3 regions of the Streptomyces sp. NPDC057900 genome follow, and region 2 is predicted to be linked to each of the others. Evidence: riboswitches for the same ligand, from Rfam matches in the RefSeq annotation. Region 2 holds a riboswitch; each other region holds the start of a gene.
The links. Region 2 has a riboswitch for thiamine pyrophosphate ahead of ACFVQ0_RS32705 (thiamine ABC transporter substrate binding subunit). Riboswitches for the same ligand answer to the same signal wherever they lie in the genome.

Region 1: another riboswitch for thiamine pyrophosphate. It lies ahead of ACFVQ0_RS02865 (purine-cytosine permease family protein); the one in region 2 lies ahead of ACFVQ0_RS32705 (thiamine ABC transporter substrate binding subunit).
Region 3: another riboswitch for thiamine pyrophosphate. It lies ahead of thiO (glycine oxidase ThiO); the one in region 2 lies ahead of ACFVQ0_RS32705 (thiamine ABC transporter substrate binding subunit).

What each region holds. Positions count from the first base shown of each region.
Region 1 is NZ_JBHVOI010000001.1:711,985-714,175, forward strand. It holds gene ACFVQ0_RS02855 (NUDIX hydrolase) at 1-189, shown strand, start outside; gene ACFVQ0_RS02860 (FBP domain-containing protein) at 240-734, shown strand; TPP riboswitch at 841-935, shown strand; gene ACFVQ0_RS02865 (purine-cytosine permease family protein) at 926-2,191, shown strand, end outside.
Region 2 is NZ_JBHVOI010000014.1:90,810-93,000, forward strand. It holds gene ACFVQ0_RS32705 (thiamine ABC transporter substrate binding subunit) at 1-821, opposite strand, end outside; TPP riboswitch at 904-1,020, opposite strand; gene rlmN (23S rRNA (adenine(2503)-C(2))-methyltransferase RlmN) at 1,062-2,168, opposite strand.
Region 3 is NZ_JBHVOI010000005.1:341,161-343,351, reverse strand. It holds gene ACFVQ0_RS21800 (NAD(P)/FAD-dependent oxidoreductase) at 1-867, opposite strand, end outside; TPP riboswitch at 1,061-1,173, shown strand; gene thiO (glycine oxidase ThiO) at 1,165-2,191, shown strand, end outside.

The DNA.
Region 1 (2,191 bases), on a different contig from region 2:
GGCAGCCCACAGGTGACAGAACCCCATCTGATCAGTACCTGGCGGTGGACCCGCCCCGAGGAACTGCCGACGCCATTGTTCGACCCCTCGGCGCAGATCCTCGCGGCCTGGCGCCCCGACCTCGGCATCGAGCACCCGCCCGCCCATCGGCTGAGCGTCCTGCCCGAGGGTACGCAGGTGAACCCCTAAATCATTTATTCGTTTGCCTAGGGGTCGTAGGCAGAGTTAGCGTCGATGTCATGAAGGCCGTGACCGAGCAGGACATCCGCACATCGTTCGTCAACTGCTCCAAGGGGGAAGCCAAGCGTCTGCCGCTCCCCCGCGATTTCGAGGAGCTGCCGTGGGAGGATCTGGACTTCCTCGGCTGGCGTGACCTGTCCGCTCCCGGGCGCAGCTACATCGTCACCGAGTACGACGGCCGGACGGCGGGCATCACGCTCCGCTTCCCCTCCCAGCAGCGCGGCTTCCTGCACCGGAGCATGTGCTCGCTCTGTCTGACCACGCACCCCGGCAGCGGGGTCTCCCTGATGACCGCCCGCAAGACCGGGCAGTCCGGGCGCGATGGCAATTCGGTCGGCCTGTACATGTGCACCGACCTGGCCTGTTCGCTCTACGTCCGGGGGAAGAAGGCCGTGCCCTCCGGCGCCCGGTTCAAGGAGTCGCTGACGGTGGAGGAGCAGATCGCCCGCACATCGGCCAATCTTTCCGCATTCGTGGCCAAGCTCTTCAGCTGACCGGGGCCGGCCTGGTCCCGTCGGCCTGCCGGAACTCCAGCGTGAGCCGGTTGCGCACTGCCTCCCGTCGCGCTACGCGCACACGCACCCGGCTATCCTGGCCGCCACACCGGACACGGGGTGCCCCGCACAGGGGCTGAGAACACACCCGTCGAACCTGAACCAGTTAGCACTGGCGGAGGGATGTCTTCATGTCATTGCCGTATGCCCAGGACGAGCGCGCGGCCACGGACCCTCGGCCCGCGTTCGACGGGCGGATGCCCACCGCCCCCGGCGATCTGCGCGTCGAGGCGCACGGGATAGCCCCCGTCCCCGAGGACCGCCGCTACGGCGGGCCCGGCCGGCTGTTCACCGTCTGGTTCGCCCCCAACCTGACCATGACCGGGGTCTTCACCGGCACCGTCGGCATCGCGCTGGGCCTGGACTTCGCCACGGCGCTCACCGCCGTCGTGCTCGGCACCCTCGTGGGTGCCGTTCCCACCGCGTATCTGGGCACCTGGGGCAGCCAGACAGGCGCCGGACAACTCCCGCTCGCCCGGCTGGCGTTCGGCCGGGGTGTGCTGCTGCCGGGCACGCTCCAGTGGCTGTCGTCCATCGCCTGGGACGCGCTGATCGAACTGTTCGGCGGGGAGGCGCTGGCCCAGTTGTGCGGCTGGCCGTTCTGGCTGGGAGTGCTGGTCATGATGGCGGCCCAGGGCGCGCTCGGCGTCCTGGGATATGAGGTGATCCACCGGCTCCAGACTGTGATGACCTTCGTCCTCGCCGCCGCCTTCGCGGTGCTCGCCACGAAGCTGCTGGACGGGGTGCACCCCGCCGCGACCGGCACCGCGCACGGCGCGGACCGGGCGGGCGCGTTCGTCCTGACGTGCACCGTCGCCCTGAGCCTGGCGCTGTCCTGGGCGCCGTACGCCAGCGACTTCAGCCGCTATCTGCCGCGCACCACGTCGCGGCCCCGGATGTTCTGGTGCACGCTGCTCGGCATCAGCGTCTCGTTCGTGGCGGTCCAGACGCTCGGCCTGTGGGGTGCGTCCGTCTTCACCGACCAGACCGCGCACGGCATCGACACCCTGCTGGGCGGGGGCGCGCTCGGCGCGTTCGGGCTGCTCGCCGTGGCACTCGCCGCGCTGTGCAGCAACGCCATGAACGACTACAGCGGCTCGCTGGCCCTCCAGACCATGGGCGTCCGCCTGCCGCGCCCCGTCGCCGCCGCGCTCGCCGCCGCCCTCGGCTTCCCGCTCGTCCTGTGGATGCACGCGGCCGACACGACGGCCCGCTTCCAGAACGTGCTGCTGCTCGTCGGCTACTGGATCCCCGGGTTCGTCGCGATCGTGGCCGTCGACTGGATCGTCCGGGCGCGGGCGCGCGGCGGCTCCCCCGTCGACCTGGCCGCCGAGAGCTCCCGCCCCCAGCCGTGGTGGCCGGCGCTCACCGCTTTCGCCGCGGCCTTCGCCGCGGCG
Region 2 (2,191 bases):
GCGACCCCGGTCGGGGCGGTCTTGGGCCGCGGGTCCGCGTACAGCACCTCGACGGGCGGGCTGGAGGCGTAACTGACCACGAGCGGCCGGTCGGCCTTGGCCTTCCTGCCGCCCGCGGAGCCGGAGAACTCCTCGTTGTACGCCTGCTCCCAGCCGTCGACGACCTTGACGCCGTTGCTCTTCAGCTTCTTCCAGTAGTCCTGGTAGCCGTCCTGGCCGTAGGTGGCGACGCTGCCGAGGAGGAAGCCGAGGCCGGGCGAGGAGGTCGCGGCGTTCTCGGTGACGAGGAGGTTCTTGTACGCGGGCTTCGCCAGGTCGTCGAAGGTCTTCGGCGGCGCGAGCTTCTTGTCGGCGAAGTACTTCTTGTCGTAGTTGACGCAGATGTCGCCGGTGTCGACCGGAGTGACCCGGTGCTTCGCCGCGTCCAGCTGGACGTCGGACGCGACCTGGCCGAGGCCCTTGGCGGCGTACGGCGTGAAGAGGCCGTTGTCGAGCGCGCGCGAGAGCAGGGTGTTGTCGACGCCGAAGAACACGTCACCGCGCGGTGATCCCTTCGTCAGGATCTCCTGGTTGAGGGCGGCGCCCGCGTCCCCGCTCTTCAGGACCTTGACGGTGTAACCGGTCTCCCGGGTGAACTCCTTCAGTACGCCCTTGGACGCGTTGAAGGAGTCGTGGCTGACGAGCGTGACGGTCTTGGAGCCGGATCCCCCGGTGCCGGACGATCCGGACGACGCGTCGTCCGAGCCGCCGCAGCCGGCGAGCGCGGTCGCGCCGATCGCGGCGGCGACGGCCGCCACCGCGACCTTCTTGGTGGTGCTCATGTGATTCCTCCTGGAGATGACCAGGAAGAGACGCGGCCCTGCCCGCGCCGGTGGAGAACCGGAAGCGGGCAGGGCGCAACAGCTTGAGTAAGGTCCGAACTTCCTACCCGGAATGACCCGGGCGAGGTTCAGAGGGTCTGCGGCCAACCTGTCCTTGGTGCCGCACTCTCAGCGCTGTGGCGCTCCCCTGTCGGAATATGAAGTTGAATTCACGCCCAGGCTACACGGCCGGTTCCGGCCTCAGCGCTCGGATGCCGCGAGCTGTCCGCAGGCCCCGTCGATCTCCTGGCCCCGGGTGTCGCGCACGGTCACCGGCACCCCGTGGGCGGCGATGGCCTCGACGAACGCCTTCTCGTCCTCCGGCCGCGATGCCGTCCACTTCGAGCCCGGGGTCGGGTTCAGCGGGATCAGGTTGACGTGCACCCGCTTGCCCTTGAGCAGCCGGCCGAGCCGGTCACCGCGCCAGGCCTGGTCGTTGATGTCCCGGATCAGCGCGTACTCGATGGAGATGCGGCGGCCGGACTTCTCCGCGTACTCCCAGGCCGCGTCCAGCACCTCGCGCACCTTCCACCGGGTGTTCACCGGGACGAGGGTGTCGCGCAGCTCGTCGTCCGGGGCGTGCAGCGAGACGGCGAGACGGCACTTGAAGCCCTCGTCCGCGAAGCGCAGCATCGCCGGCACCAGGCCGACGGTGGAGACGGTGATGCCGCGCTGCGACAGCCCAAGCCCGTCGGGCTCGGGGTCCGTCAGCCGGCGAATGGCGCCGACCACGCGGTTGTAGTTGGCGAGCGGCTCGCCCATGCCCATGAAGACGATGTTGGAGAGCCGCGCCGGGCCCCCGGGGACCTCGCCGTCGCGCAGCGCCCGCATGCCGTCCACGATCTGGTGGACGATCTCCGCGGTGGAGAGGTTGCGGTCGAGACCGGCCTGCCCGGTGGCGCAGAACGGGCAGTTCATCCCGCAGCCGGCCTGCGAGGAGATGCACATCGTGACGCGCTCGGGATAGCGCATCAGGACGGACTCCACCAGCGTCCCGTCGTGCAGCTTCCACAGGGTCTTGCGAGTGGTGTCGTCGTCACAGCTGATGTGGCGGACCACGGACATCAGCTCGGGGAACAACGCCTCCGCGAGCTTGTCCCGCGACCCGGCCGGAATGTTGGTCCACTCCGACGGGTCGTGCGCGTACCGCGCGAAGTAGTGCTGCGAGAGCTGCTTGGCGCGGAACGGCTTCTCGCCGGTCGCGGCGACGGCTTCCTTGCGCTCGGCGGGCGTGAGGTCGGCGAGGTGCCGCGGCGGCTTCTTGGCTCCGCGGGGCGCGACGAAAGTGAGTTCTCCGGGCTTAGGCATGGTTCATCCAGTGTCGCAGACAC
Region 3 (2,191 bases), on a different contig from region 2:
GATGTGGGCGGCCGCGGTCCGCGGCCCCTGGAGCGCGTTGTCCCAGTGGTGGACCAGCAGCCGCGCCCCGTAGCGCGCGGAGGGGAAGGAGGCGCAGTCGCCGACCGCGTACACATCGGGCAGCGAGGTGCGGAGCGCCGCGTCGGCGGTCACGGAGCCGTCGGGCCCGAGCGCGACGCCGGACCCGGCCAGCCAGCCGGTGGCGGGGTGGGCGCCGATCCCGACGACGACGGCGTCGGCCGGCAGGCTTCGGCCGTCCGCCAGGAGCACCCGGCCGGGCTCGACCCCGGCTACCCGCGCCCCGGTCAGCAGCGTGGCGCCGCTCTCCGCGTACCAGGCGGCCATCGGGGCGGCGACCTCGGCGGGCAGGGCGCCCGCGAGGGGGCGGTCCGCGGCCTCGACGACGGTGACTTCGCAGCCCGCCGAGCGGGCCGCGGTGGCGAACTCGGCGCCGATCCAGCCCGCGCCGACGACCACGACGGTGTGCCCCGCGTCCAGGACGGGCCGCAGCCGCGCCGCGTCGTCCAGGGTGCGCAGCAGATGGACCCCCGGCACCCCCTCGGAGCCGGGCAGCACGACGGGTTCGGCTCCGGTGGCGATGACCAGGACGTCGTAGGGGACGGGCCCCTGCGAGGTGTCCAGTTCGTGGTCCCCGGCACGCAGGCCCGTGACCTCGCGGCCCAGCCGCAGCTCGATGGAGAGTGCCTCGAAGTCGATGTCGAAGGCGGATTCCTCGGCCTTGCCGAGCAGCACCGCCTTGGACAGCGGTGGCCGGTCGTAGGGCTGGTGGGGTTCGGCGCCGATGAGGGTGAGGGCGCCGGTGAAGCCCTGTTCCCGCAGGGCCACCGCCGTCTGCACACCCGCCATGCCCGCGCCGACGACGACCACCCGCCGTCCGGCCCGCTCCGACTGCCGCTCCGGCCGCTCTGCCCGCTGCTGCTCGTTCACCCGACCACCTTAATCAACTGACGGTCCGTCAGGAAAGGGGTTCCTCACCGTCCTCGTACCGCCGGCCTCCTGCTTTACCCGTCCAGCGGGGCTGGGTCTAGGGTGGCCCACGTAAAAGACTCGCGGGAGCCCGGACGTACCGGGCTGAGAGGGAGGCTGGGCGGCCTCCGACCGTACGAACCTGATCCGGGTCATGCCGGCGAAGGGAGGGGCTGGATGCCCACGCCTGTCCACCGCGCGAGCGGGTACGAGGTCCTCGTCATCGGGGGCGGCGTCATCGGGCTGGTCACCGCCTGGCGGGCCGCGCAGCGCGGTCTGGCCGTCGCGGTCGTCGATCCCGATCCCGGCGGCGGGGCCGCCCGGGTCGCGGCCGGAATGCTGGCCGCCGTCACCGAGCTGCACTACGGCGAGGAGATGCTGCTGGGGCTCAACGTCGCCTCCGCAGCGCGCTATCCGGCGTTCGCGGCCGAGCTGGAGTCGGCGAGCGGGCAGGACATCGGCTTCCGCGCCTGCGGCACCCTGGCCGTCGCGCTGGACACCGACGACCGCGCCCATCTGCGGGAGCTGCACGAGCTGCAGCGCCGCTCCGGGCTGGAGTCGCAGTGGCTCACCGGCCGGGAGTGCCGGCGCCTGGAGCCGATGCTCGCGCCGGGCGTACGCGGCGGGCTGCGGGTCGACGGCGACCACCAGGTCGACCCGCGCCGGCTGTCCGCCGCGCTGCTGACGGCCTGCGAGCGGGCCGGGGTCGTCTTCCACCGGCAGCGGGCCGAGCGGCTCTCGGTGGTGCGCGACCGGGCGACCGGTGCGGTACTGGCCGACGGTACGCGGACGGAGGCCGATCAGGTCGTGCTCGCCGCCGGCAGCCTGAGCGGCCGGCTCGCGGGGGTGCCGGACCACGTCCGGCCGCCCGTCCGCCCGGTCAAGGGCCAGGTGCTGCGGCTGACCGTACCCACCGCGTACGCCCCCTTCCTCAGCCGCACCGTCCGGGCCGTGGTCCGGGGCAGCCACCTCTACCTCGTGCCGCGCGAGAACGGCGAACTGGTGGTCGGCGCCACCAGTGAGGAGATGGGCTGGGACACCACCGTCACGGCGGGCGGGGTCTACGAGCTGCTGCGCGACGCCCACGAGCTGGTGCCCGGCATCACCGAGCTGCCGCTCACCGAGACGCGCGCCGGTCTGCGCCCCGCCTCCCCCGACAACGCCCCGCTGCTCGGCCGCACCGCGCTGCCCGGCCTCCACCTCG